4 regions of the uncultured Rossellomorea sp. genome follow, and region 3 is predicted to be linked to each of the others. Evidence: riboswitches for the same ligand, from Rfam matches in the RefSeq annotation. Region 3 holds a riboswitch; each other region holds the start of a gene.
The links. Region 3 has a riboswitch for cobalamin ahead of Q1B03_RS18390 (acyl-CoA thioesterase). Riboswitches for the same ligand answer to the same signal wherever they lie in the genome.
Positions count from the first base shown of each region.

Region 1: linked by a shared signal. The riboswitch ahead of Q1B03_RS01440 (ABC transporter substrate-binding protein) and the one ahead of Q1B03_RS18390 (acyl-CoA thioesterase) in region 3 are both predicted to bind cobalamin.
Region 2: linked by a shared signal. The riboswitch ahead of Q1B03_RS08540 (ribonucleoside-diphosphate reductase subunit alpha) and the one ahead of Q1B03_RS18390 (acyl-CoA thioesterase) in region 3 are both predicted to bind cobalamin.
Region 4: linked by a shared signal. The riboswitch ahead of metE (5-methyltetrahydropteroyltriglutamate--homocysteine S-methyltransferase) and the one ahead of Q1B03_RS18390 (acyl-CoA thioesterase) in region 3 are both predicted to bind cobalamin.

Region 1 is NZ_CANKZT010000001.1:261,714-269,234, reverse strand. It holds gene msrA (peptide-methionine (S)-S-oxide reductase MsrA) at 1-217, opposite strand, end outside; cobalamin riboswitch at 518-720, shown strand; gene Q1B03_RS01440 (ABC transporter substrate-binding protein) at 856-1,818, shown strand; gene Q1B03_RS01435 (iron ABC transporter permease) at 1,781-2,839, shown strand; gene Q1B03_RS01430 (adenosylcobinamide amidohydrolase) at 2,836-4,293, shown strand; gene Q1B03_RS01425 (bifunctional adenosylcobinamide kinase/adenosylcobinamide-phosphate guanylyltransferase) at 4,340-4,921, shown strand; gene Q1B03_RS01420 (adenosylcobinamide-GDP ribazoletransferase) at 4,908-5,699, shown strand; gene Q1B03_RS01415 (histidine phosphatase family protein) at 5,657-6,286, shown strand; gene Q1B03_RS01410 (bifunctional adenosylcobinamide kinase/adenosylcobinamide-phosphate guanylyltransferase) at 6,238-6,675, shown strand; gene Q1B03_RS01405 (cob(I)yrinic acid a,c-diamide adenosyltransferase) at 6,690-7,277, shown strand; gene Q1B03_RS01400 (ECF transporter S component) at 7,270-7,521, shown strand, end outside.
Region 2 is NZ_CANKZT010000002.1:309,040-316,560, forward strand. It holds gene Q1B03_RS08505 (acyl-CoA dehydrogenase family protein) at 1-438, shown strand, start outside; gene Q1B03_RS08510 (thiolase family protein) at 453-1,607, shown strand; gene Q1B03_RS08515 (nucleotide pyrophosphohydrolase) at 1,703-1,993, shown strand; gene Q1B03_RS08520 (MurR/RpiR family transcriptional regulator) at 2,040-2,900, opposite strand; gene gndA (NADP-dependent phosphogluconate dehydrogenase) at 3,063-4,475, shown strand; gene Q1B03_RS08530 (hypothetical protein) at 4,520-4,696, opposite strand; gene Q1B03_RS08535 (SurA N-terminal domain-containing protein) at 4,823-5,599, opposite strand; cobalamin riboswitch at 6,268-6,449, shown strand; gene Q1B03_RS08540 (ribonucleoside-diphosphate reductase subunit alpha) at 6,595-7,521, shown strand, end outside.
Region 3 is NZ_CANKZT010000006.1:125,244-132,764, forward strand. It holds gene Q1B03_RS18380 (S8 family serine peptidase) at 1-3,294, opposite strand, end outside; gene Q1B03_RS18385 (helix-turn-helix domain-containing protein) at 3,598-4,848, opposite strand; gene Q1B03_RS18390 (acyl-CoA thioesterase) at 5,163-5,636, opposite strand; cobalamin riboswitch at 5,783-5,972, opposite strand; gene Q1B03_RS18395 (flotillin family protein) at 6,175-7,521, shown strand, end outside.
Region 4 is NZ_CANKZT010000001.1:1,290,652-1,298,172, reverse strand. It holds gene thiC (phosphomethylpyrimidine synthase ThiC) at 1-1,022, shown strand, start outside; gene Q1B03_RS06680 (hypothetical protein) at 1,000-1,197, shown strand; SAM riboswitch class I at 1,295-1,405, shown strand; cobalamin riboswitch at 1,475-1,660, shown strand; gene metE (5-methyltetrahydropteroyltriglutamate--homocysteine S-methyltransferase) at 1,813-4,113, shown strand; gene Q1B03_RS06670 (biotin transporter BioY) at 4,532-5,071, shown strand; gene Q1B03_RS06665 (GNAT family N-acetyltransferase) at 5,115-5,903, opposite strand; gene Q1B03_RS06660 (lmo0937 family membrane protein) at 6,136-6,285, shown strand; gene pckA (phosphoenolpyruvate carboxykinase (ATP)) at 6,339-7,521, opposite strand, start outside.

The DNA of each region.
Region 1 (7,521 bases), on a different contig from region 3:
ATCTTTCATAGGGAAAGAGAGCAGGGTCGAAGGTAATTTGAACAGCTTCATAATGTCCGCTGTTACCGGCTTTGATATCCTGATAGGTAGGGTTTTCAAGATGGCCCCCTGAATAACCTGATACGACGTCAATAATACCCGGTAGTTCATCAAATGGTTTTACCATACACCAAAAACAACCCCCGGCAAAAGTAGCGAACTCTTTCTTTTCATTCATTGCGAAAACCTCCTATACATATGCCACTCTAAAGTAGTAAAGCAATAGCTTGAAAAAGATTCTATCATGAAAGGGAGGAAGCGACAATCAATTAGCATCAAAGCTTCTTTGCCTATATGGTTTACTATAAGTGGGCAATTGATAAATCACATAAGCCAAAGCTCTTTTCCTATTCTATAGCCCAGGCATCAACATGCATTATAGAGGTAGATTCAATCATTCTGCAAATTTCCACAAATTCATAAAAATCAATTCACTAACGATGATAACTTGTGTATAATTCATGTGAACGGAACAATTACATATGATACGAGATTAGGTGAAGCCGAAGTTTCGGTAGCAAACTTTTAGCTTCATAATAGGGAAGTTGGTGTAATTCCAACGCGGTCCCGCCACTGTAAATGGAAGTGCGCTGTATGAATGCCACTGTACTAATAGGTATGGGAAGGTGCAGCAAACATTGACCATGAGCCAGGAGACCTGCCTAATGTCTTTCGCACCAAATCTACGCGGATAGAAAGGTGTAATGTGCATGTTTGACGGTATGGAAGCCATTTTTGCATCTTACACAACATCTCTAGTCCCACTAGAGGTGTTTTTTTGTCTGACAATAAGTTCAATTCACAGGGGGAAAAAACATGAAACACTTCAAAATCATTTTCGCACTATTATTATCTTTAGGGATCCTCTCAGCATGCGGTGCTGATGGTGAAAATGTAGAAAAGGGAAAAGGTAATGGAGAAGTCACTAAGGGACAATCTGATTTCCCTTTGTCGGTAAGCGACGCTCTTAGTAATAAAGTTACGCTGGAAGAGCAACCTAAGCATATTGTTTCATTGATTCCAAGCAACACAGAAATCTTATTCGAGTTAGGGTTGAATAAGGAAATTGTGGGGGTTTCAGATTTTGATAATTATCCAAAAGAAGCGGCGGAGAAAGAAAAAATAGGTGGAATGGAATTTAACGTTGAGAAGATTATCAGTCTGAATCCGGATTTGGTTCTCGCTCATGAGTCCACTGCTGTTTCGGCAGAAGAGGGGTTAGAACAGCTTCGAGGTGCAGGGGTAAAGGTATATATCGTACGTGATGCCAATAACTTTGAGGAAGTATACACCACGATGGAAAACATCGGCACATTGGTTGGCAAGAAAGATGAAGCTGAATCCATCATTTCGGAGATGAAAGCTGATCTAGAATCCATTAAGGAAAAAGTCAGTGGTGTCTCCGAAAAGAAAAAAGTGTATATAGAGGTGTCACCTTCGCCTGACATATATTCTACAGGTAAAAATACATTCATCGATCAAATGCTATCACTTGTAAATGCCGAAAATGTGATGAGTGATCAAGAGGGATGGATCCAAGTAAACCAGGAAGCAGTCATCGCATCAAATCCAGACATCATCATTACAACATATGGTTACTACAGCGAAAATCCTAAAGAACAAGTGATGGGCCGGGAAGGATGGAAAGACGTGAGTGCTGTGAAAAATGAGGAAGTTCATGACGTACATTCTGACCTGGTCACACGTACTGGCCCAAGACTGGTTGAAGGAGTAGAGGAAATTGCAAAGTCGATCTATCCGGAGTTATTTACAGAATAAAATATGGATAACATACGGATTGGCAGTATCGTTTTTACTATTCGCTCTTCTTGCCGGTATATCGATTGGAACCATTCCGGTGCCGCCGAAGGACATTTTGTACATCGTCGGAGCTAAATGGTTAGGATACCATTTACCAGAAGAGATTGATCCGATGTTTACAAACATTGTCTTTTCAATTAGATTACCCAGAGTATTATTGGCACTTTTGGTTGGAAGCTCCTTAGCAATCGCAGGAGCTTCTTTTCAAGGACTTTTGCGCAACCCGCTGGCGGATCCGTATACATTGGGTGTGTCTTCAGGAGCATCAGTCGGAGCTGTTATTACATTGTTTTTTAATTGGAGCATTCCGTTCATTGGTAAGTTTACGCTTCCTTTTCTCAGTATTCTTTGTTCGATTATTACCGTGTTCCTCGTATTATGGTTTGCGCAAAAAGTTGAAAGAACAATGAAGGTAGAAACAATCATATTAACAGGAATTATTTTCAGCTCTTTTTTAGGGTCCTTTATTTCCTTAATGATCGCCCTAACTGGAGAAGAATTAAGGCAAATCATTGGTTGGCTTCTTGGAAGTGTATCCATGAGAGGGTGGGATTACATTGCGATTATATTCCCGTTTTTCCTTGTTGGAGTGATTTTGTTGTTTTTTAATAGCAAGGAACTGAATGGCATGAGTTTTGGTGAAGAACAAGCCCATCATATCGGGATATCCGTACAAAAGAGAAAACTTCTCATCTTAATTGCAGGAAGTATCCTGACAGGAGCGGCTGTCGCCGTTTCAGGTACGATCGGATTTGTTGGTCTTGTGGTCCCTCATTTTCTACGGAGGATGGTAGGGCATGATCATAAGCATTTACTTCCTTTGTCTATCATAGTAGGCGGAGGCTTTCTCGTTCTGGCGGATCTTATCTCGAGAACCATCATTGCACCGACAGAACTTCCAATCGGAGTGATAACATCCCTAATCGGTGCCCCCATGTTTGCTTATATTCTCCTAAAGAAAAGAGGTCTTTCATCATGATTGATATAAACGGGGTGACTGTTGGATACAACGATAAAAAAATCGTGGAAGACATGAATTTTCATATAGATAAAGGAGAATTCTTTGGGATTCTTGGACCTAACGGCAGTGGAAAGACGACGCTGTTAAAAGCCATGACGGGTCTGCTTCCATTAATGGATGGAACCATCACGTTAAAAGGAAAAAAACTGCATCATTTTTCTTCAAGGGATTTAGCAACACAGTTAGCGGTACTTCCTCAGATATCGACAGAATCCTTCTCCTATGAAGTGAGGGAAACGGTTATGCTTGGGAGATATGCTCACCAGAAAGGTTTTTTTAAAGGAACGACTGAACGTGATGTTGAAATCGTAGAGAGGGTAATGAACCAAACGGGCATTACGTCCTTTCAGCACCGCTACCTTCATGAATTGTCAGGGGGAGAGCGGCAGCGGGTGTTCCTAGCACAGGCTCTGGCTCAGGAACCACAGGTCCTGTTGCTTGATGAACCTACTAATCATCTTGATCTATCGTATCAGAAATCACTATTGGATTTAATCAAGAATCAAACGGTACACGAAAAATTAACGGTAATCGCGATCTTTCATGATTTAAATTTAGCAAGTTTATACTGTGATCGCTTACTTCTCTTAGACAAAGGAAGAACCAAACTTCTCCACCACCCGGAAGAGGTTCTGAAAGAGAAACATATAGAAGAGGTGTATCATACAAAGGTTCAAAAACAGGCTCATCCTTTAGTGGCAAAACCTCAAATGGTAATCGTTCCTGAGGAGAGTGCGACAGAGAACTTTGTGTTAGATGAAAGTTACCTAAACGTGAAGGGAGAATACATACATTTCTCTGCCCCTTATCCATTAAAATGCATGTCCTCAGGGATTATTGGTGCAGGAATAGGCTGGTACAAGCACTTTATCAATCGTAAAGTCCCTGCAGATTATGACTGCCCGGATTATCAAGAGGATATGAAAGAATTTCTTGTTCAAAGGAACCTGGATCCCTCATTGTCTGTAGGCATGATGACGGCTCTTCCTTTAAATAATATGGTATGTGATCATTTCGAAGTTCAGGGGCATTCCATATTCGTTGTGGTGACAGCAGGTATCGGGAATGCGATTGATATCTCTACAAGTTATCAATTTGATATAGATACAAGGCCAGGCACGATTAATATGTGGGTGTTCCTAAATGGGAATCTATCAGATGAAGCATATATTGAAGCCCTTGTAACTTCAACAGAAGCGAAAGTGAGAGCCCTTCACGACATGAATGTGAGGGACAGACGAACAGGTCAGCTTGCAACCGGGACACCGACCGACAGTATTTTGATTGCCTCCAGTCAAAAAGGTGAGCTGGAACCCTTTGCCGGGCCGATTACGCCGATAGGGAAGTTGATTGGGCGCGGTGTGTATGAGGTAACGAAAAAAGCCATTCAACGCTATTTGGATCAAACATAGTAGAATTATTTCAACGACAGGGTGATTGTGGAGAGGGGGAGTCGACTTGGGAACCCTATATTTTATTACCGGAGGGGTTAGAAGTGGCAAAAGCTCTTTTGCTGAAAAATGGGCAATAGAGATGAAAAAGTCAAACGTTCCATTGGTCTATCTTGCTTGTGGTGTGAACACTGACAGGGAGATGGAGCAAAGAATCTTGAAACACCAGCAGGACCGGCAAGCGTCTGCTGGTGAATGGAGGACGATTGAATGTCCCGATTCGATTGAATGGATAGTCAACCACATACCTCAACACTCCGTTGTTCTGTTAGACTGCCTCACGACTCTTTTAACAAATGAGATGTATGGTAATGGAGATGGGAAAAGTCAGAATATAGAAGAGAAAATCTATCAGTCTATCATACAGTTACTAAATAGAGTAAATGTACTGATCCTGGTTAGTAATGAATTGGTTTCTGACCTTCCAATTGATTCAAACGATCTTCTTACTTTCCAGAAACGACTTGGTGCATTACATATAAGAATGGTGAAGAAAGCATGTGTGGCGATTGAAATGACGGCGGGAATCCCTATTGTGAAAAAGAGGGGTCACAATGAGGAAGGACGGTTGCCTCATGATCCTATTTAAAAGCTTTCTCCTGAACCTGCAGTTTTTTACAATTCTGCCGATTCGAAAAGAATTCTCAATAGGGAATAGGGAAATGAAATGGATGGTCCGTACATTTCCACTGCTGGGTTTATTTGTAGGTGCGATTCTTCTAGGAGGATATGTTTTTTTGAATGCTTTTACCCACATAAGCTCTTTAGGAATATCATTCTATATTTGGGTAATGCCAATCGTATTAACGGGTGGTATCCATTTAGATGGTTATATGGATGCAAGTGATGCCTTTTTTTCCTATAGAGATAGGGAGAAGCGATTAGACATCATGAAAGACCCGAGGGTAGGTGCCTTTGGCGTTTTGTCACTGGCGGTATTGCTTTCATCACGGTTTTTATTTATTTATGAAACCATCCTTCAAACCCATTCCACTATTTTGATTGGTATGGTCCTTGTGTCGATTCCCTTTTTAAGTCGAATGATGATGGGGGCGGGTCTAATTCTTATCCCTCCAGCCCAGGCGTCAGGAATGGGATACGGTTTCAGTAAGAATGTGACGGGTTATGATCTTATTTGGATTGTTTCTGGTTTATTACTGGGTGGAGTCGGCAGCTACTTTTTAAATTGCTTTTATTTTTATGCTTTATTTACCCTGGTGACGTTTGCTTTATTCTGCTTTGTTTATTCTAGATCCATCAAATGGTTTGGCGGTATGACCGGCGATACAATCGGGGGCAGTGTAGAGGGGGTGGAGTTGTTTTTATGGATGACTATATGGTTATTGCATGTATTCGCCATGGTTTAACAGAGGAAAATGAGAAAGGGAAATACCTCGGCTGGACCAATTCCAGTTTATCTCGAAAAGGAATCGAATTACTTAAAAGTCGAAATACTTTTTTTCAAGAGTATGAACGATGCTTTTCGAGTGATCTAAACCGCTGTTTAGAAACCGCTCATTTTCTGTTTCCTCATGCTCCATTGATCTCTTCATCCCTTTTAAGAGAGATACACTTTGGAGGCTGGGAAGGTTTAACCTATGAGAGCTTAAAGGATGACGATGTTTATCAAGAATGGTTAATGGACCCATCCATTTCTCCACCAAATGGAGAAGGGATAGAACAATTTGGAAAACGAGTCGATTTAGCCTGGGCACAGATCGTAGCTCAGATAGAAGAGCACAATGGAAAGAGGTACGCCGTTATTACTCATGGCGGAGTCATTCGACACCTATTAACTTCTTTATCTCCCAGACATGTTCACAGAACGTTTTGGGAGTGGAAGGTCAACCATGGAGAAGGGTATGAAATGGTATGGAAGACAGAAAGTGATTGGAGGAATCAAACATGTACTTCGTTACGGGAGGTTCCTTTAATGGGAAAAGCATATGGGTGAAAAACCATTTTAATCTTAAAGAAACTGATACAACCTGGATTCCATTATTTAGTGGAGAAAGGTTTCATTTGGATGATATCAACTTTTCAAACTCTGTCATCGTAATAGAGGGACTTGAGTATGGGATTCGATCAACTATTTTAAATAATGAGCCTGAAGTCAGAAAGTCTTATGCAATTCTGATGCAAACCTTACAACAGTGGGAAGAAGAAGACCCTGATCGCAGAGTGATCTGGATAGGTTCAGAGGTCGGGAAAGGAATTGTCCCGATGGAAAAGCTGTCCAGGGAATGGCGGGATATGACAGGATGGGTTTATCAAGATCTGGCGAAAATTTCTCGAGAAGTATGGCTGGTTTGGTACGGGCTTGCTACATCATTAAAAGGATAAAGGAGAGGGTAGGTATGCAGCTTTACACAAGAACTGGTGATAAAGGTCAGACGAGTTTAATCGGTGGAAGAGTAGATAAAGATGATATTCGTGTCGAAGCATATGGTACATTAGATGAAGTCAATTCATTCGTTGGACAAGCCATTTCTGAACTTCATGATGAGCGTTTTACAGATTTGTTAGAGGATCTTGAGACGATTCAGCATGAGCTCTTTGATTGCGGAGGTGATCTATCCAACGTTTCTAAAAATAAAACGATCAAGCTTCAGTCCCAATCCGTCCAGGCGTTGGAAGAGAAGATTGATCGCTTCACTAAGGAAGCGCCCCCTCTGGAAAAATTCATTTTACCAGGTGGTGTGAAAGCCTCTTCAAGTATTCATATTGCGAGAACGGTTACAAGAAGAGCAGAGAGAATCATGGTTTCGCTTTCAAAAACGGACGAGGACTTTCCCATTGTGACATTGCAGTATATCAATCGATTATCCGACTACTTTTTTGCCTTAGCACGTGTGATCAATTTTCGTTGTAATGTAAAAGATGTTGAATATATTCGCAGCGCAAACGTATTTTCAACAGGTAAAGTTCAGAAAAAAAATGAATAGTAATCTAAGGACTCTTTTAATACTTTCCTTGTTTATGGCTTTTTCTGCGATCGGTGGAATGGTAAAGATACCTGCTGTAATTGGGACCATTGCTTTAGATAGTATGCCTGCACTATTAATTGCATCCCTTTACAATCGGAGATGGGGTGCAATCGTTGCAGGGGGAGGACACTTGCTATCAAGCTTATACGTTGGATTCCCGCTGGGACCGCTTCATGTCCTCATTGCTATTGAAATGGCCTTC
Region 2 (7,521 bases), on a different contig from region 3:
CTGATGAATAAGCTCCAGCAAGAACGTCTTATCGTAGCGATTGCTGCTCAGACTGCTTCAGAAGAAATGTTCTCTCTTACGATGGATTATGTGAAAAGCCGTCAAGCGTTCGGAAGGGCAATTGGTGAATTTCAGAATACACAATTTAAGATAGCGGAAATGGCGACGGATATTGAGATGGGCAGGGTATTCCTCGATGGTTTGATCGCCGAACATATGGATGGGAAAGATGTCGTGACGAAGGTTTCCATGGCCAAATATAAATTGACTGAAATGGCAAGGCAAATCGCGACTGAATGCATGCAGCTTCATGGTGGATACGGCTACATGGAAGAGTATCAAATTGCGAGAAGATACAGGGATATTCCTGTTGCCAGTATTTATGCAGGGACAAATGAGATCATGAAAGTGATCATAGCGAAGAATCTTGGATTATAGAAAGGAAGAGCAGGATGAGAGAGGTTGTTATCGTAGAAGGAATACGATCTGCGGTTGGCAGACGAAAGGGTTCGTTGAAAGATATGAGGCCCGATGATTTAGCTGGGGAAGTGCTGAATGGGTTAGTGAAGAGAGCCGGGATTGACCCTGGGCTTATCGATGATGTCATATTAGGCTGTGTTACTCAATCAGGTGAGCAGGCTGGTGATATTGCCAGGGTGGCTGCATTGATTGCCGGTTTTCCAATCGAAGTGCCTGGTACGACAATCGACCGACAATGCGGCTCGAGCCAGCAGGCTGTCCATTTTGCGTCACAAGCCATTCTTTCCGGCGACATGGATATCGTGATCGCTGGCGGGGTGGAGAATATGTCAAGAACGCCAATCGGTTCAAACTATCAGGGTGCTCCCTTTAGTGAAAAACTTAGAGGTCAACACGAAATCATCCACCAGGGTTTATCTGCAGAACGGATTGCTGAAGAGTACGGATTCAGTCGTGAAGAGCTTGATCAGTTCGCATTTTTAAGTCATCAAAAGGCGTTAAAAGCTCAAGAGGCTGGTTATTTCGACCGGGAAATATATGAGTTGACGGTTAACCTTCCGGATGGAACTGTAATTCCGTTTTCTAAAGACGAAGGACCAAGAAAGGAAACGTCGATGGATGTGCTTTCAAATTTAAAACCTGCATTTAAAGAAGATGGTATCATTCATGCAGGTAATGCAAGTCAAATTAGTGATGGGGCTGCCGCACTTCTTTTAATGACTCGTGAGAAAGCTGAAGAATTAGGGTTGAAGGCAAGATTTAAGGTTCATACCCGCGTGGTGGTCGGGTCTGATCCTACCCTCATGTTAACCGGACCTATACCTGCAACGAAGAAAGCCCTGGAGAAAGCAGGATTGTCATTGGCGGAAATAGATATATTCGAAGTGAATGAAGCATTCGCACCTGTTGCCCTTGCCTGGTTAAAAGAGATAGGAGCCGACCCTTCCAAACTGAATCCAAACGGGGGGGCGATCGCCCTGGGGCATCCATTAGGCGCCAGCGGAGCACGCATCATGGTAAGCATGATGTATGAGCTGGAGCGTTCTGGAGGAAGATACGGCCTTCAAACGATGTGTGAAGGCCATGGGATGGCAAATGCAACAATCATTGAAAGACTGGAAGTTTAAGCTCAAGAAAGTCGGTTTTCCCTGTCACAATCTTTGTGCCACCCGTGTTATAGTTAAGAAGTGGTAAAAGATCATAGGCAAATGGGTGAGACAAGATGAAACAACTGTATGAAAAAATCATTGAATTCAGGGATGAACGAAACTGGGATGCCAATCACAACGAAAAGGATTTGGCCATTTCCATTTCACTAGAGGCAAATGAACTCCTGGAGAATTTCCAATGGAAAACAAGCCGGGAAGCAGTGGAAACGACACATCAAAATATTAAAGAAGAAATGGCTGATGTCCTGATTTATTTAGTCCAACTGGCTGATAAAATGGATATCGACTTAGAAGAAGAGGTGTATAAAAAGCTTGAAAAGAATGCCCTGAAGTATCCGAAGTAATGATGAGGGACGGACCTTAAGTAAAGGTACGTCCCTTTACTTCTTACTATATTTTCTTAATGGAAATCGCGTCACGCATTTTTAGCAAAGAGTCTTTCGACAGTTCTTTTCTTTTCATCATGGTGTTGACGTAGAGGGCATCCACAATACTGAGCTGACTGATTCTTGAAGCAAGTGCTTCAGATCGATATTCGGTTTCTTGAGATACTGTAAAAAGAGGAATGTCGACCCCGTTGCTCAAAGGGGATTTGGCCAAGTGAGTAATGGCAATGGTCGTTACCCGATTCTTCTTCGCTACGTCCAACACTTCCAATAGATCTTTGTTCGATCCAGAATGAGAGATAAATACAATCACATCTTCTTCTGTTAATTGAGAAGCTGAGATAAGCTGCATATGAGAATCATTGTAAGCCGTAGTGGTCATCCCGGTTCTAAGGAACTTATGATGAGCATCCATGGCAACAAAGCCAGATCCACCCGTTCCGTAAAATTCAATTCTTCTGGCACTCAGCATCCCTTGAACGGCTTTCGTGAACATTCCCTCGTCCAGCATACGGGAAGAATCCTCAAGGGTCCTAATATTAGAACGGAACACTTTTTGGGCAATAACTCCTTCAGAGTCCTCCTCATTGATCGTTTCATGAATATCTTTAATTGGCGTTACAAGGTCAGAAGCCAGGGAAATTTTCATAGCCTGGTAGCCCTTAAAGCCTAATCGCTTACAGAATCGGAAGACTGTAGCGTCTGCAACCCCCAGGTCCTCTGCTACACCACTAATGGTAGAGTGGATAATTTTTTCAGGATTAGCAATAATAAAATCTGCAATCATCTTTTCTTTTTCACTGAATTGTGAGTAATGGGAACGGATTCGTGGCAAGCAATGCTGTACATTATCATCGGTATTCATGAATAACCTCCTTATACATTAGATACTGATGAAAATAATTTTAACCTAAATAACAAAATAAAAAAATATTATTTCATAAAAATCCACCACGGGAAATTTATTTCGTATTATAATATATACGGTGAAAATATATTTACTCGATTTGAAAGGAATGATCAATAGATGACAAAACAACAAATAGGGGTTGCCGGTGTTGGAGTGATGGGAAAGAGTTTGGCCTTAAACTTCGAAAGCAGAGGCTATTCAGTTTCTATATATGATGTATCTGATGAGAAGGTTAGAGAAGTCCTTGAAGAGCATACAGGGAAGAAAATGGTCGGAACTCACGATGTAAAAGAATTCGTCCAGTCATTAGAAACACCAAGAAAAATATTAATCATGGTTCCGGCCGGTAACATCACCGATAAAGCCATTGAATCTTTACTTCCTCACTTAGATGAAGGGGATATACTGATTGATGGAGGAAATACATACTTTGAAGACACGATTCGCCGAAATAAGGAGCTGGGTGAGAAAGGGATCAACTTCATTGGAGCAGGAGTTTCCGGCGGTGAAGAGGGGGCTTTATACGGTCCTGCTATTATGCCTAGCGGTCAGAAGGAAGCTTATGACTTAATCGAGCCTTTCTTAACAGCGATTGCTGCAAAGGTTAAAGGCGACGCGTGCAGTACATATATCGGTCCTGACGGATCTGGCCATTATGTGAAAATGGTCCATAATGGAATTGAGTACAGTGATATGCAGCTTATTTGTGAAGCGTATTATCTCATGAAAAATGTCTTAGGTTTAAATGCAACAGAGCTGCATGAGATATTCAAAGAATGGAACGCGGGGGAGCTGGACAGCTACCTGATTGAAATCACGGCGGATATCTTTACCAAGGTGGATGAAGAAACAGGAAAGCCCCTTGTTGAAGTGATCCTGGATACAGCAGGACAAAAAGGTACTGGGAAATGGACGAGTATTTCTGCACTGGAATTAGGTGTACCATTATCAATCATTACTGAGTCTGTGTTTGCCCGTTTCATCTCTGCCATGAAGGAAGAACGTGTGAAAGCAAGCAAGATTTTAAAAGGGCCGAAGAATAAAACGTTCTCCGGTAACAAAGAAGAGTTTATCGAAATGATTCGTAAAGCTCTCTATTTAAGCAAAATTTGTTCCTATGCACAAGGTTTCGCCCAGCTTCAATCTGCTTCGGATGAGTATAACTGGAACCTGAAGCCCGGCGAGATTTCCATGATTTTCAGAGGTGGATGCATCATTCGTGCAGGCTTCCTGGAAGAAATCAAGAAAGCCTATGATCGTGAACCGGGATTAACGAATTTACTTCTTGATCCATATTTCAAGGAAATCGTAGAAAACTATCAGGAGGAAGCGAGAGAAGTGGTGGCTACAGCCATTAAATTAGGTATCCCTGTACCAGGTCTAGCGAGTGCTTTAGCATATTATGACAGCTATCGCTCAGAGTCACTCCCTGCCAACCTCCTTCAAGCCCAACGTGATTATTTTGGAGCCCATACGTATCAGCGAGTGGATAAGGAAGGAACATTCCATACGGATTGGTTATCTAAATAAGAAGAGTGCCCTGTGGGAATCCCACAGGGCTTTTGATTAACGTATTATTCTTTGCTTGATGAGTCATCTTTCGTATGATGTTTATTTTTCTCGTCCCGCTGCTCTTTTTTTAAGTCATCGAGGGGAATTGGGTCCACATTCTGCTCACTTTCATGCTGATCAAGAATGCCGTCATGATCTTTATTGATTTGTTCTGGATTGTCATTGGCTCTCTTTGTCATTATCTTTCATCCTCCCTTAATGAGTCGTTGTTGTACAATACCCTTCTTGATGAGAGGAAAACATCGGGGAGGAATAGAACATAAGAAAGCCACCTATCTATACAGGTGGCTTTCTACAATGGTGCTTTAGATTTTTACATCGACTTTAGCATTTTTCTTTAAATCTTCTACGTGTTGAACAAGCTTTTCTTGTTTTTTCTGTTGTTCTAACTGAGTCTTGATCTGAGGTTTAACTTCTTCAAATTTTGGTGCATCCTTTGATTCACCCTGACCTTGCTGACTTGCGTACTGATCGTAAAACTTCTTCATTTCCTCTTCAGAGACTTCTTCTACTTTGATTTCTTTCTCAACGTAGTTTGTGTATTTGATGTTTTCAGCGATTTGAGTTTTTAACTCATCCATCGTGAATCCGGCTTTTTTCATTGCATCTTCAAACTTCTTTTCATCACCGTACTGCTTTTTAACTTCTTCCAGTTGTTTATTGATTTCATCTTCTGATGCCTTATATCCTTTTTCATCGGCTTGCTGCATAAGGAGTGTTTGTCCAACCAGACTATCAATAGTTTGTTCTTTTATCTTCTTTGCTGCCTCTTTACTTGTCGGGTCTTGACCCATTTGTTGATACTGCATTTGTGATTGAGTCAATACGTTGTTGAAATCTTCACCTTTAATTTTTTCATCGTTTACAATGGCAACGATCTTATCTTTTTCAACCTTTTGTTCATCCATTTTCTTCTGCATTTCTTCCATCTGCTTAGCTTGCTCCTCTTGAGCCTGTCCATCGCTTTTTTCTTCTGTCTTCGCTTTATCTTCAGCTTGTTTTTGGCTCTCCTCGTTCGAACCGCAAGCGGCTAGTCCAATCGTTAGTAATGCTAATAGTAAAGTCGTTAATAATTTTTTCATAATAGACTCCTTTCAGAACTAAGGTGTGATTTCGAAAAAAATCACTTAATGCGCATTTTAAATGAAAAAACCGTAAAAAGAAAGTATTTAAGCTGAAAAGTATTGATTGTAATAAGGTTGAAATACATTAAATTGCTTATATGGTCCCTCTTTCACTATTGTGTATGCGGTTACATTTGAACTGAAAGCTCCCGGGTAGAAATGAAATTGTAAGAGGATTTTCACATACATTAAAGCCGAACTAAAAAAAAGAGGCTGTTTAAATCGAGTTCATTCTCCATTTAAACAGCCAATAAAAAATATTGGGGACCAAAGAATACTGTCAAACAACCTTCTATTTGAATTATAGAGAGTGGGAACATTTTCTTCAACTAACATGTAGGAAGGTGTCGGCTGACTAGTGTCCATTTGAAGGTTGTATTCAATCTTCTCCTATTCTTTTCATGGAAAATAATAATTATAAGCATATTTCATAGGAAGGATTTATCCTTCCTTCTGTTCAACTTATTACAACTCTTGACTTTACGAGTGTAATAGAGTGATACTATTAAAAGATTTCAACTTCTAAACAAAGTGAATAGTTCCACTTGTAAATTCATTTTTAATCGTTTATGATGATACAGAACACAACATTTAGTGTTATGTTTGATGATTTTAACAATATATTGATTATAACCTGTGAATAGGGTGTCTGAATGGACTTAAAAGGGAATCCGGTGTGAATCCGGAGCTGTCCCCGCAACTGTAAGTGCTGACGAAATAAGGAACTGCCACTGTCTTATACGATGGGAAGGCCTTAGAGTAGGGTGAAGCATGAGTCAGGAGACCTGCCTTATTTATTCACGTGTTATCTTCTTCGGGAATTGGGAGGATAAAGCGAGGATTGTAATAGGCTTTAAGTCTATGTACATATCTCCGTATATATTAGGCCCATCCTTCTGAAGGATGGGCTTTTTTGAATCCTATCCACACTGTATAAATTGGGAGGAATATTTATGTCAATCGTATCACAAGAGCAGCGACTAATAGTGGAAGCAGAGGAGATTATAACAAGTCTCCACAGTCGTTTTCCACAGCTCCATTTTAAAGAATTCGATGAAAAGATTTTTATGTATGCTAACGGACAGTCTGTACTGAGTAAAGAAAAGCTTTATCATTTCATGATTCTCACTGCAGTTGAACGTATTTCTGCCCATGAACCCGATTGGACCTATGTGGCTGCAACACTTTATTTAAAAAACCTTTATCGTACAGTTGCTAATTCCAGGGGAATTGAAAAAGACAAGTTATACAGTTCCTTTAATAAATCAATTCACGAGTTGACTGATCGGAAATTATATACGTCAGCCCTGCTCGAATCTTATACAAAAGAAGATATAGACTTCCTGGCAACGATCATGGATTCATCTAAAGATCAATTGTTTACTTACATAGGGATCGTCACATTAACAGAGCGGTATTTAACAAAATCCCATGATGGAAAGATTCTTGAATTACCACAAGAGCGATTATTGATCATTGCCATGACTCTCTTTATGAACGAACCGCGTGATAAGCGGATGGCGCTCATTCAGGAAGCGTATTGGGCACTATCCAATTTGTATATGACGGTAGCCACCCCTACATTCGCCAATGCGGGGAAAAGTCATGGTCAGTTATCAAGTTGTTTTATTGATACGGTGGCAGATGATTTAAGGAGCATTTATGACAGCAATACAGATGTTTCCACATTAAGTAAAAACGGTGGAGGCCTGGGTATCTATTTAGGGAAAGTCCGAAGCAGAGGAAGTGATATTAAAGGCTTCAAGGGTGTAAGTTCAGGTGTTATTCCATGGATGAAGCAATTAAATAACACGGCCGTATCGGTTGATCAATTAGGCCAGCGTCAAGGAGCAATCGCTGTATATTTAGATGTATGGCAT
Region 3 (7,521 bases):
TAGAAACTCCCCGGATAGCTTGGCATCAATCACTTCTGGTTTTTTTCCGTAGTGATCTTCAAATGTCCAGGTGGCTTCCTTTGCATCTTGAACATTATCCAGTAATAGGGTTGCCTTTACGGTTTCACCTGTTGTAACGGTATCGACATCGGTTTTCAGATACGCGTTCGGAGTACCTTCTTTAATAAAGAAATAGTTTTTCATCGTACTATTATTCCCAGCCATATCATAGCCCTTCATTCTAAAGTTAAGGGCTTTCACATTCTCATTCATCGCAATTTCTTCGACAAACTTACCGTTTTCATCCATGTAAAGAGGTGACGAAGGGAAAGGTGAATTCCAATAATAAATCATAAAGTTTTTGGATTGATCTGTGTCGATTCCTGCTGCTTGCATTTTTTCAATAAGTGGATCTGTAATTTCAATCTCAAAAGGGTACGTTTCCTGACCCCGCTTATATTCAAGGAACGGTGACTCACCATCCAGGGAACTCTTGAATGTAGGACCTTCAATGTCGATATAGAAATGCTCTGATTTTGTTTTTACTTTGCCTTTAGGATCTGTCATCGCATACTTGATCTTATAGTGCCCAGGTTTTGCGATGGTCATTTCTTCTGAAACGGGATTTTTCTTATCACCGGTAAATGCGAAATAGCCACCCTGGAATGCTCTTAGTAAGTAGTTGTTATCCAGCAGGGCACCCTGCAGATCGAGTGTACCGATTAATCCTAAATCTTCACCTGTTTCCCCGTCCTGAAGGATGATATCCATGCTTTCCATCGGTGAACTCAGGTTGAATTCAACCAGTGCCCATGGATAGCGGAATGGATCATATCCGTGAGTATAGTGAGAAGGTGCAAAGGTGGGGGATAACAATTCAAGTGTATTAAAGCCTTCCTCCGATCTCTTTACGCTAAATGGCACGCGGTAGCTTTCTGTTTGATCATTACGGTTCGTAACGACCAGGTATCCCTCGTAAATCCCTTTCGCAGCTGTTTTAGGCATTGTCAGGAAGAAATTTGAAGTCTTTTTGTTGCCACCATTCACTTTAATAGACTTGTCTGAAGTCACTTCAACTCCATTTTCCTTGAGACTAAGGGTGCCTTCCTGTACATTTTCTTCAAACGTAATGTCAAAGGTTTTCTTTTGATCGCTTTTATTTGTGATTTCAAAGCTTTTTTGTACGCGGAGGTGATCTCCTTCGGCCACTACCTGATTTCCAAAGCTCAATCCCCCAGTTGGATGATCGATTGCAATCAGTTCTTCGCCATTAGGAAGCAACGTTTCATCGTTTATTTGAATCGTTGTTTGGCTATGGAGGGCTTGATACGGATCCACTCTTCCTGCACCAACCTCAAATACGCTGTAATCTCCCTTCAAAGGATCAGATGAGTTCATAAGTATCGTTTTAATATCAGCTGGCTCGAGATCCGGATTCTCTCCCAAAAGTAAAGCTGCCAGCCCCGCTGTGAATGGAGAAGCCATCGAGGTTCCTGAAAGTCTTGAGTAAGCATACTGATAGTCATCCGTGTTCTCAGGATCGATCATAAAAGAAGGGAAAGTCGATAGAACGCTGACCCCGGGAGCGACCACTTCAGGTTTCATATCCAAGCTTTTGTTGACTGGACCCCTTGAACTGAAATCGGCTAACTGGTCACCCTCTGTAAAGCTTTCTTCTAAGTTCGTAAACGTGAAGCTTGATGTGCCACTTTCGATTGTTGCTTTTAATTCTTCCCCGGCAGCCTTTGTCATCGAGAAGGCCGGGACATAATGGGCTGATTCTCCGAGGTTATATCCTACATGACCTTCTGCATTGTTGTACATGATCACGGCTTTAGCTCCATGTTCTTTGGCAAATTTCACCTTGTCATTCAGAGCAAAATTTCCTCGCTGAACAAAAGCGATCTTACCATCTACATTTTTATTCGCATAGTCTGCTTCATACCCTAGGCCAACATCTACTAATTCTAGTGATTGATCTTCCAGACTATCGAATGTGTGAGCGAATCCCCTAGCCATACTCACAATACCGGTCGACCAGCCAGCTGTCGTTTGACCAGTAAAAGTGGTTTGGGAAACAGGGACATCACTCGCCCCGACAGTCAAAGCTAAAGCTGCTGTTCCAGGAGAGCCAAGGGTAAAGTCATTTGGTCCTGAATTCCCGGCTGAAACAACGGCCGTCACACCATTTAACACAGCATAGTTAAGGGCGGTACTTGTAGGGTAATAAGGGTCATTGACACTTGCTCCCAATGAGAGGTTGATGACATCCATACCATCTTGAACCGATTTCTCAATTCCTGCAAGGACGTCTTCGGTGTAACCACTTCCGTAAGGACCAAGGACACGATACACATATAAGTCAGCATCTGGAGCAACTCCCTCTACAGATACTTCACTATCATTCTCGTTTTGTCCTACAATGGTTCCGGATACATGAGTACCATGAGAGGTATAATAGGGATTTCCCGTATAACTGAACTCTGGTTCACTCGTACTCTTCCAATCTTCATACGTTGCTTCCATTGGATCCGCATCGTCGTCAACAAAATCATATCCGCCTTTGTAGGCATCCTTTAAATCAGGGTGGTTGTAGTCAACACCTGTGTCGATCACGCCGACTTTGATTCCGTCTCCTGTGATTCCTTCCTTATGTAATTCATCCACTTTTAAATAAGGAATGCTTTCAACAGATGTTGTGATTTCACGGTCTACATCATTAGGAAGATCTTGTTGAACCGGATCGACAGTATAGGTCTGGTTTTTAAATACAGCCTTGACGGCTTTGGAGTTTAGCAGGCGTTCTACTTGATTGGCCGGAAGGGTCATCGCCACACCGTTATATGCTTCTTTATAGGTTTGGGTGATTTTCGGCTCTATCTTTTTTCCTTTTACAAGACTAGTAGATAGATGTTTTGCAACATCTTCTTTGAACATCTTATGTTCTTTCTCCACTTGGGCTTTGGCGTCTTCTTTCTTTACTGTTTTTCCTTTTACTGCAGCTTCTAGTACGGCTACATGCCCAGGTTTGGATTGGAATTCGACGATAACGGAGATTTCTTCACCGGATGCCAATTCATTCGGTTGAAATCCTTGGAGACCTTCTGCGTTATTTAATTTCAGTTGATGCAATGCTTGTCTTTGCTCTTCTGTCAAAGAAGATAAAATCGTTTCTGCTTTCCAATCCGCAGCTGTAGCTGTTGGAGAGGAGTAGCCCGATACAGGGGATAAAAGTAATCCAGTGGATAATGCAATCACAGCTGATTTCTTTGCGATGGAAGATCCATTCATCATCTCTACCTCTTTTCTTTAGTTGTTAGTTCGATAATTCTAAAAATTATTACAATTAATAGTGTAAATTTAAATCTGTCATGTTTGTATGGGGGTTTGTTTAGGGACTATTTAACTACTGATTGGAGTTTAACAATCATTTATCTTCTGATTTTTTAGGAGGGGGTAGGAGGAAAGTTGCGAAATAATGGCGGTGAGTTGGGGTTGTTCAGAAAACAAAACAAATATAGTGGCTAACAATCAACGAGAAATCAGCCGAATAAAAAAATGATAAAAGAAAACCTCCTTTTATCATTAAAAGTGTCATTATTCTAATTCATAATAGCTTATTTCATTGGACATTTTATTGGATGCAAGTTTGAATCCTTTCTCTGTTTGCCCGGTTTTTACATAATATAAAAATAGTTGTCTTTCATAATGCTGATACATCAACTTGCTCCCCGTTTTGTTGAAATGGGGGAGAGCTGTATATTCAATATACTCATATAGTTCTTGTTCATTTCCTTTTATGGTAAGTAAGTATATTTCAAAGAAAACGTAGGTGGGGTCCTGATGCTGAGTAGCCCTTTTTAGTCCTTTTGTCGCTAATTGATTGAGTTCTTCGGAAGAAAGCAGATTCCCTTTCAGACAAGCTAGTATATATCCGCTGAGTGTGACTAAATAATGTGACGCTGGCGTGTCTTCATTAATAAGTTTTAATGCTTTTTCATAGGAATCTTTTGATTCAGAATATCGTTTTCTCCTAAAATATTCGAATCCCAGATTGTTATGGATTTTATGTGCCCTTTCCTTGGAATTAACGGATTCACAGACTCTGAGGAGCTTATCATACTGTTGTTTGGTTTCTTCCATTTCAAAGGGTTCTTTGGCATTCAATTGAATTAAAATTAACGTTTCAGAATCGATGACCCTAAGGATATTCAATGTTTTTTGGAAAAAATGCAAGGCTCTTTGCCCATAATAATAGGCAAAGGTGTTTGAATGAATGGAATGATAGGCTAATGCCAAATGAAAATAATATTCGGAGTTCGGATATTCATCGTCAATCTGTTTCAATACATTTATGCAAGTGTTAAATTGTCTTGTTGAATGATAGTAGATCCCTTTGACATGAAGTAATAAATTTTGTTCGAAAGGGGATAGAGGATAGTTTTTGTTTTCGAACATGCCCAGGATTTCCTTGGCTTTTCCATGCTTGTTCAAAAATAAATAATATCTTGCCAGGAAAAGGTTGTATTGAATGATGAAGTCAGATAGAAACCTTAAAGGTTCCTTTTCGATTTCACCTTTAAGTTGATGGATGTCATTGGTTCGAATCATAATAATTGCATCATTCCATTCAGATAATTTAGCCTGTAACGAATGATACCGAGAACGTTCGACTTCCATATTGATTCCAAGCTTCCTTGCCAGTAAATCAGTAATTTCACTGGAATACTCTGTGATCCCTCTTTCGATTTTACTTAGATGTGTGGTAGAGCAGATCCCCTGTGCAAGCTGCTCTTGAGTCAAACCCGAATCTTCACGATGAAATTTAATTAATTTACCTTCGATCATACTACACCCCAAATGAACTATTTTATTATCCATTATAGGAAATATTTTCTCGGTATTCTATAGGTTTAGAACAAGACGGAGGTCTGAAGGCAATAACATCCAAATCGCATCTCTATACTGTTTTTCTCTTTTCTTCCTAGAGTTGATCCTGTACTTCTTTCACCAGAAGAAGGAATCCTGGATGACTTCCCGCTCTAAAACCAACCCCGTTTTCATTCCAATTAGGATCAATAGACTAGCCCTTATAAACACTCAAAGCCTAGAGAAGCTCTGAGTGTTCTTGTTTATTAGGAGAGTTAGCAATCAGGGACTTTTCACAAAATAAGCGCACGATTTTTTCTATGCTCTTTTCGCAAAGGAGCCGTATTGAAAAGCCTCGATTCTTCTTCCGTCTTTGGAATGACTTTTGGTACCGGCTTGGGCTTACCATTTTCATCAACGGCGACCATCGTCAGGAATGATTCAGTCGTCAGGGTTTTGACACTCGTTACAAGATTCGTAGAGTAGACCTTTACATATACTTCCATGGATGTTCGACCTGTAGACGTAACGTAGGCTTCCAGACTTAACGCATCACCGACCGTTGCAGACGACAAAAAGTCGACGGAGTCAATCGATGCCGTGACGACGACTGAGCTGGAGTGCTTCATTGCTGATAGTGCCGCAATTTCATCAATATAGGAAAGGACTTTCCCTCCAAAAATCGTTTGCATATGATTGGTGTCCGGTGGCAGTACCAATTTTGTTTGTATGGTTCGTGAACGTTCTACCGAATAAGCTTGTTCCATTTTCTCATCTCCCAGTTTAATTTCTGAAATAAAAAAAAGCATCTCCCTTTGAAAAGAAGATGCGGCTACTTCAAGCGGACGTCCAGAATCCTGTGATTCCTCATTTGGCTCATATAGCGCAACACCCTCCTATCTCCCGTAGGAACTCTGTGTTCTTCTCAATTGGCAGGTCTCCTGGCTCAGCGTCAACAATTTCATATTCCTTCCCATTTCGATTCGAAACAGTGGATCCATACGAAATCTCAGCTTTACAGTGGCGGGACCGCGTTGGACTTTCACCAACTTCCCTTTTAAGAAGATGACCTGATCATCTTCACCAATGAGCAATGTTTAAATTGTGAACGCTTTTATTTTATCACAGGAATGAGAAGTAAGGTCTTTATTTGGTAGAAATTATTGTATTAAAATTAGAAAATTTACCTAAATATTGAAACTTTTCTACAACCCTTCCGTAGATAATATTGTAGCTAGAAGTTTTATAAAATAGTGAATCAGTTGCTCGACTGATTTATAGAAAAGTTTGAGAGGGGTTGTCAGAATGCTAGGATCATTAAGTATTATCGGATTTTTCATGTTCTTGATTCCTGTTCTGGTTATTGCAGCTATTGCAGGAATCGCGTATTATTTCTGGATGAGGTTCCGCTATCGTACAGCGAGATCCAACCAGGCACTGATCATTACCGGACCGAAACTGGGGGATCCTGAAAAGGAAACGAATATTTTCACCGACCAGGAAGGGCGTTCCATGAAAATCATCAGGGGTGGAGGGTACAGATTAAGACGTTTCCAAACATCTACACCTGTTAATCTTACATCCTTCCAATTAAAATTATCGACACCGAGAGTTTACACAAATGGCGGAGTACCAATCGTTGCAGACGCAGTGGCCATGGTGAAGGTGGCAGACACATTAAACGGAATTGCGAACTATGCCGAGCAGTTCCTAGGTAAGGACCAAAAAGAGATTGAAGATGAAATCATTGAGGTACTGGGAAGTAATCTTCGTGCGATTCTTTCTAAAATGACGGTTGAAGATATCAACAGCAACCGTGAAAAGTTTAACGCTGACGTATCTGAAATTGCTCAGAAGCAGCTGGATCTTATGGGCTTCAAAATTACGTCACTCGGGCTAACGGACATAAGAGATGCTGACGAAGAAAATGGATACTTAAAAAATCTTGGTCGTCCACGTATCGCCGAGGTTCGCAAGCAAGCTGAAATTGCAGAAGCAAACACCGAGCGTGAAACCCGTATTCACCGTGCCCAAACCGATCAGGAAGCGAAAGAGGAAGAATACAAGCGTCAAATTACCATTGCCCAATCGAAAAAAGAGAAGGACATCAAAGACGCAGCCTTCAAAGAAGAAACAGAGCGGGCAAGAGCGAAATCCGAACAGTCCTATGAGTTGGAAAAAGCCAAACTTACAAAGGAAGTGAAAGAGGAAGAGTTAACCCTTCAATTCCTTGAACGTGAACGTGCCGTTAAACTTGAAGCAGAAGAATCAAAAGTTCGTAAAACGAAAGCCGACGCCGAATACTACGAAACCACTCGTAAAGCGGAAGCGGAAGCTCGCAAGGCAGAAATTGACGGGGAAGCGAAAGCCAAGATACGCAGAGAAGAAGGTTCTGCTGAAGCCGATGTTATCAGAGAGCGAGGTAAAGCGGAAGCCGAATCCCGTAAACTGCTGGCAGAAGCAATGGAGAAACATGGTGATGTCATCATTACCGAGAAACTAATCGAAATGCTGCCTGTTTTCGCAGAGAAAATTGCTCAGCCTCTTAACAATATTGACTCTGTTAAAATCATTGATTCCGGTAATGGCCAGGGAGTTCCTTCCTTTGGGAAAAGCATCACCAGAACGATGCTTGATATGCAGGAACCGTTA
Region 4 (7,521 bases), on a different contig from region 3:
CGGTACCGATCTATCAAGCACTAGAAAAAGTAAACGGAATTGCTGAGAATCTTACATGGGGTGTGTACAGGGATACATTGATCGAACAGGCGGAGCAGGGTGTTGACTATTTCACCATTCATGCAGGTGTTTTATTGAGGTATATTCATCTGACGGCTGATCGTACAACAGGCATTGTTTCCCGTGGAGGTTCAATCATGGCACAATGGTGTCTTGCCCATCATAAAGAGAACTTTCTTTATTCCCATTTTGAAGATATATGTAAGATTTTAAAAGCCTATGATATCTCCGTTTCCTTAGGAGATGGTTTAAGACCCGGATCAATTGCTGATGCGAATGATGAAGCACAGTTTGCCGAGCTTGAAACATTAGGCGAGCTAACCAAAATTGCTTGGAAGCATGATGTACAAGTCATGATTGAAGGCCCTGGTCATGTACCGATGCATATGATTAAAGAGAATGTGGATAAGCAAATGGAAATCTGTCATGAAGCTCCTTTTTATACCTTGGGGCCATTAACGACAGATATTGCACCGGGGTATGATCACATTACTTCCGCCATAGGGGCTGCCATGATCGGTTGGTTTGGGACAGCCATGCTGTGCTATGTAACACCGAAAGAGCATCTGGGATTACCGAATAAAGATGATGTGAGAGAAGGTGTCATTGCTTATAAAATCGCAGCACATGCAGCGGATTTGGCGAAAGGCCATCCAGGGGCACAAGTCAGAGATAATGCCGTTTCTAAGGCTCGATTTGAATTTAGATGGAATGACCAATTTAATTTATCCCTGGACCCGGAGCGTGCAAGGGAGTATCATGATGAAACACTTCCTGCAGAAGGGGCAAAAACGGCCCATTTTTGTTCAATGTGTGGCCCGAAATTTTGTTCAATGAGAATATCACATGACATAAGGGGAATGAAGGAGACTAGCATGAATGATGCTCATAAGGAAATAGAAAAAGGATTGAAAGAAAAATCGAAGGAGTTTGTGGAAAATGGATCAAACATCTATCGATAAACCTTCTTGTCATGTACTGAAATTGAAGAATGAGATCGTAAAGCTCAATCAGAGAGTCATCCAACTCGAAAAAGAAGTGAAGAGCATTCAGGAAAACTGCAGACATGTCTTTTATGAAACGGATGTAACAAGATCTTGTATCAAATGTCATTATGTAGAAAGTACCTATTATTAGAAACGTGTAAGGTATTAATTAAATTTCTTTTGACAGCTTATATGTACCGTGCTACGATTATTACAAATTTCGGAATAGTAAATGAATATATTTGTAACTCTTATTGAGAGTGGTGGAGGGACTGGCCCTGTGAAACCCGGCAACCATTCAACCGATGTGTTGAAAAGGTGCTAATTCCTGCAAAGCACTTTGCTTTGGAAAATAAGAGAGGATTCTCATAAACATGAAGCCCTCTCTTTCGCAAGAGAGGGCTTTTCGTTTTTATGAAAGAAAAATTAAATAGACAAATGCAATAGGTGCTGAGTCATGCTCAGCTAAAAGGGAAGACCGGTGAAAATCCGGCACGGTCCCGCCACTGTAATGGGGAGCGACTTATCATTCAACCACTATTTCTGTTGAAATGGGAAGGGATAAGAAGCTGTGAACCTAAGTCAGGAGACCTGCCTGTTGTATGCGCTTATGCTCTACGTGGATATAGAGAGGGGTGAGGAATACGTGTTGAGAATACAAGATTGTCTCAACTCAAGTTAGTGATGCGTATGAATCTCTCTTTCATTTGAAAGGGAGATTTTTTTGTTGATGACAACCATATCAAGTATAAGGAGTGAGGATTGAATGAGTAAGGTGATCAGTTCAAATTTAGGATATCCAAGAATCGGTGAAAAGCGTGAATGGAAAAAGACGCTGGAACAATTTTGGGCAGGGAAGATTGAAAAGGATTCCTTCTTAGAACAAATGGAGGAAATACGAGTCAACCATTTGAAGAAGCAACTGGATCAGGGAATTGATTTGATTCCGGTTGGAGATTTCAGCTCATATGATCATGTGCTTGATACAGCCGTCATGTTCGGCTTGGTTCCTAAGAGGTTTCATTATGGTGGGGGTAAGGTCTCTCTTGAAACGTATTTTGAAATGGCCAGAGGATCAAAGGACGCGGTGGCACTGGAAATGACAAAATGGTTTAACACCAACTATCACTATCTCGTCCCTGAACTTGATGGGATCGTTCCCCGGTTGGTGGAAAATCGTCCCCTCCATTTTTTTAGGGAGGCAAAAGAAAAACTGGGTATAGAAGGAAAACCGGTTATCTTAGGTCCGTTCACATTTGTGAAATTGTCCAAAGGGTATGATAACGGGGACTATAAAACCATCGTTGATCAATTTGTCCCTCTTTATGCTGAAGTATTGCGTGATTTACAGGAAGAGGGTGTAGAGTGGGTACAAATGGATGAACCGATCTTGTGCACATCCATCGGGGATGAAGAGATGGATCAATTTAAAGAAGTCTATCAAACACTTAAAGAATCCTGCCCCGGGTTAAAGATCATCCTCCAAACCTATTATGATAGTTTGGAAAGGTACCAGCGGGTGTTAGCACTCCCAGTGGACGGCATAGGGATAGATTTTATGCATGATCGTGGTAAGAATTTGGCGGCGCTGAAAAGATTTGGTTTTCCTAAAGATAAATTCCTGGCTGCCGGCATTCTTGATGGCAGGAATATTTGGAGAAGTAATCTTGCTGATACCCATTCGCTTCTATCGTTCATTGCAGGGTATGTTCCGAGTGATCGCTTGATCATACAACCATCATGCAGTTTACTTCATGTACCTGTAACCTTGCAGAATGAAGAAGCAATTGATACACCTCTCATTGACGCTCTATCATTTGCTGATGAGAAATTACATGAAATCACAATTTTAACGAAGGGGATTCGTGAGGGAGTCGAGACAATAGAAGATGAGATTGCTCAAAGTGTAACGGCGATTAAGAATTTAAACGAATCACCCCTGCGCAATAATAGGGAGGTGCAGGAAGAGGTTGAGGAATTGCAACCCGATAATGTAGGGAGAAAGGATCCTTTCCATATTCGTAAACTGGAACAGGCGAAGTACTTTTCATTACCTTTTCTACCTACCACTACAATAGGAAGTTTTCCTCAAACCCAGGAAGTAAGAAGGCAAAGGTTGAAATGGAGGAAGGGAGAACTTTCTGATGGGGAGTATCAACAATATATTCATGCGGAAATAAAACGCTGGATTGAAATTCAGGAACAAATAGGTCTTGATGTGTTTGTACATGGGGAATTCGAGCGGACTGATATGGTTGAATTCTTTGGTGAGAAATTAGATGGTTTTCAATTTACGAAGTTTGGATGGGTACAATCATACGGTTCCAGATGTGTGAAGCCACCACTCATTTACGGTGATGTGAATTTTAAAGAACCGATGACGGTTAAAGAAACCGTATATGCCCAATCATTAACCGATAAACCGGTTAAAGGGATGTTAACGGGCCCGATCACGATTCTAAATTGGTCATTTATTCGGAATGATATATCACGATATGAAGTATCGAATCAAATCGCACTTTCTCTCCAAAAAGAGATAGAGGAATTAGAAGCCCATGGGATTCGCATGATACAAGTCGATGAGCCGGCACTTAGGGAAGGTCTGCCTTTAAAGAGTGAAAATTGGGAGGAATATCTAAAGGCTGCCGTTTATGCCTTCAGATTGGCCACTTCATCTGTACAGAAGCAAACCCAGGTCCACACACATATGTGCTATTCGGATTTTGAAGATATTATAGATGCCATCAGTGATCTGGATGCTGATGTCATCTCGATTGAAACATCAAGAAGTCATGGGGAGTTGATCCATGTTTTTGAAGATTATACGTATGACAAAGGGATTGGTCTCGGGGTATATGACATTCATAGTCCACGGGTGCCGAAACGTGAAGAATTAATCCGCAATATACATCGGGCTCTGGAAGTGCTGGATCCCCATTTATTCTGGGTCAACCCGGATTGTGGTTTGAAAACACGTGGGATCGATGAGACGGTCTTAGCTCTTAAAACCATGGTGGAAGCTGCGGAACAAGTGCGTGAAGAAGTGCTTCTTAAAAATGAAAGATAATAGACGGAGAACGAAGAGAAATATGATCGAGTGTAGCTGTACGCTCGTGTGATCCACCTTTACAAAACGCAGGGCGCAGGTGAAAGGAAGTGCGTCCTGCTCATAAGGAGAGAAAGAAAATGCCATACATAGCCATAGGAAGAATCATTCAAGTATTTAATGAACATCAGCCAAATCGCACTATCCTATATTTGGTGAGTGATAAGGGGATTGATGAGTTCCCAAAAGGGAGGGTTACATTAAAAACCGCTTTAGAATGGCAGGCTAAAGAAATGATATGTAATGTTTATGCTCCCAGTTAAAAAACGAGAGGGAAGAAAAATAAGCTTCCCAAAATCCTTTCAATTGTGTTAACTTAATGTTATACATAGTTTACATACACAAGGGGGATTTGAAAGTGAACGGAGAAAAACTAAGGATGATCATTCACTGTGCCATCTTTGCTGCGATTACGGGGATTTTCGCTCAAATCGAGATTCCACTGCCACTCGTACCAATCAGCGGACAAACATTGGCAGTAGGAATTACCGCGACGATTCTTGGAAGCCGATATGGAGCGTTTGCCATGGTTTGCTATGCAGCCCTGGGAGCAGTGGGTGTTCCTGTATTTGCGGGCTTCAGTGGAGGGGCACAGGTACTGGTCGGTCCTACGGGAGGCTATATTTTCGGCTTTATCGTAGCGGCTTTCTTTACAGGCTTCATTCTTGAAAAAACCAAATTCACCATTCCGATGGCGATGATTGCCAATACAGTCGGAATGATCATTACGTTGATCCTGGGTACCATTCAACTTAAATTTGTAGCCGATCTTAGCTGGAATCAGGCAATGGCAGCAGGTGTATATCCATTTATCGTAGTTGGACTTATCAAAGCATTCCTGGCCAGTTGGATTGGAATCACTGTAAGACAACGACTGGTTCAGGCGAGGTTAATCGGGAATCGGAAAGCAGCAGCATAATGAAAAAAGTTGACTCTTTGTTGGGAGTCAACTTTTTTTATGACTAAAATTTATACATAGACCAATATCCTATATCCTTGAATCCGATTCGCTTATAAATTTTCCCTGCTTCAGGATTATCATAGAATAAGCACAATTCTTTTCCTTCTTCTAATACGTCACGACAGAGCTTCGTCATGCATTCCGTAGCGTATCCTTTTTTCTTGTACTCCGGATGGGTACAAACTGCCACAATCATCGCTGACATACTGTTTTCGGCGGTTGTAGAGGCGGAAGAAACAAACTTTCCGTCTTCCTCTACGTAATAGCTTCTGGAAACACCGGCTTCCATGCTGTGTTTTCTTTTTTCTACAGAAAAATCACCACCACTAAATTCAGGGATGCTGTTCAATAGGTCCACAAGTTGAGGTAGATCATTGAGGGTAGCCTGTTTAACATGAGGCAGGGCATGTCGGTTCATTGATTCCGTGTTGTCACATTTCGCATAATACATATGTCTTATTGATTTAGTTTCTCTGGATAAAAAGGGTTCAACCTGCGTCACGATCCTTTTTAATCCGGAAACGATGCTGTAGTCTTCAGTCCCATTGATGATTCTGGCAAACCCTTCCGCATCAAATTCACCCATGGAAAAAGGGATGAAGTTTTCTCTGTACTTAAGGAGGATTCCCCTCAAATTCCCTTTCGCATCAAAGTCGCCCCAAATTTTCTGAAAATCCTGTTCATACCCAAAGGCTTCAATGTCCCCGATAATAAACAAATTTTCAGCCGGCTGCTGCTGAATGAGTTGCTGACAAATATCATGATCCTGTTCTGTAAGTTGTCTGATCATCTTGATTCCCCTCCGTGAATTTTAATCATTATCATACAAAATTAGAAATATTTAGTAAAGTATTATTTTTAGGAAAATTTAATGAGAGCAAGAATTTTATTGAGTAAATTCAGCGTGACTAACAGAAGTTACTAATGGTTGTATATTTTTATATGTGAAATACCATGTATGGTTTTAAATTTATGGAAATAGGGAATCTTAGCATCAATCACAGTTATTAGGAGGGAAACTCATGCTTTGGACCATTATTGGAATTCTTTTAGTCCTTTGGTTGCTCGGATGGATCTTTAAAATCGGAGGAGCCATCATCCATATCTTACTCGTTATTGCCATTGTAGTCTTTTTATTTAACAGAATCACCGGCCGTAAAAAAGGATTATAACCATAACAAAGGTCCGTCCCTCAAGAATGAGGGACGGACCTTTGTATAGTAGACTATTTAACGGATGGACCGCCTTTAAGTTCGATTTCAGATGGTACGTTTGAGAATTTCTTGAAGTTCTCGTTGAATTTGTGGGCTAGTTCTTTTGCTTTCACTTCATATGCTGCTTCATTGGACCATGTTCTTTTTGGTTGCAGCACTTCGTCAGGAACACCAGGAACGTGAACAGGGATGTTCAGACCGAAGATGTCGTCCGTTTCTGTTTCAACGTGAGTCAGTTCGCCTTCAAGAGCTGCTTGAACCATAGCACGAGTGTAAGATAACTTCATGCGGTTACCAACACCGTATTCTCCACCAGTCCACCCGGTGTTCACTAAGAATACCTGTGCATTGTGCTCATCGATTTTCTTCCCAAGCATCTCGGCATAACGAGTTGCAGGAAGTGGCAGGAATGGTGAGCCAAAGCATGTTGAGAACGTTGCTTGTGGTGAAGTGATCCCACGCTCCGTACCTGCAAGCTTCGATGTATATCCACTTAAGAAGTGGTACATTGCTTGTTCTTTCGTCAGTTTGCTGATTGGAGGTAATACCCCGAATGCATCTGCCGTTAAGAATACGATTGTATTTGGATGTCCTGCAACACTTGGTTCAACGATGTTTTCCATCGCTTGAAGAGGGTATGCAGCACGAGTGTTTTCAGTTAATGTGTTATCCTCATAATCCGGGATGCGGGAATTGTCATCAAGGACAACATTTTCAAGGACAGAACCGAAACGGATGGCATCGAAGATTTGTGGCTCTTTCTCACGTGTCAGACCGATACATTTAGCGTAGCAGCCGCCTTCGATATTGAAAACACCGTTTGGAGACCAACCGTGTTCATCATCGCCGATCAAACGGCGGTTAGGGTCTGCGGATAAAGTCGTTTTTCCAGTTCCGGATAAACCGAAGAACAATGCCACATCGCCTTCGCGTCCCACGTTTGAAGAGCAGTGCATGGAAAGGATATCGGATTCAGGAAGCACGTAGTTTATGACAGAGAAAATCGATTTTTTCATTTCACCTGCATACTCAGTACCACCAATCAGGACAATTCTTCTTTCGAATGATACAATGATAAATGTTTCAGAATGAGTTCCGTCAACTTCGGGATCCGCCTTGAAGTTCGGAGCAGAAACGATTGTGAATTCTGATTGGTGACCCTTTAGCTCTTCTTCTGTCGGGCGAATGAATAAT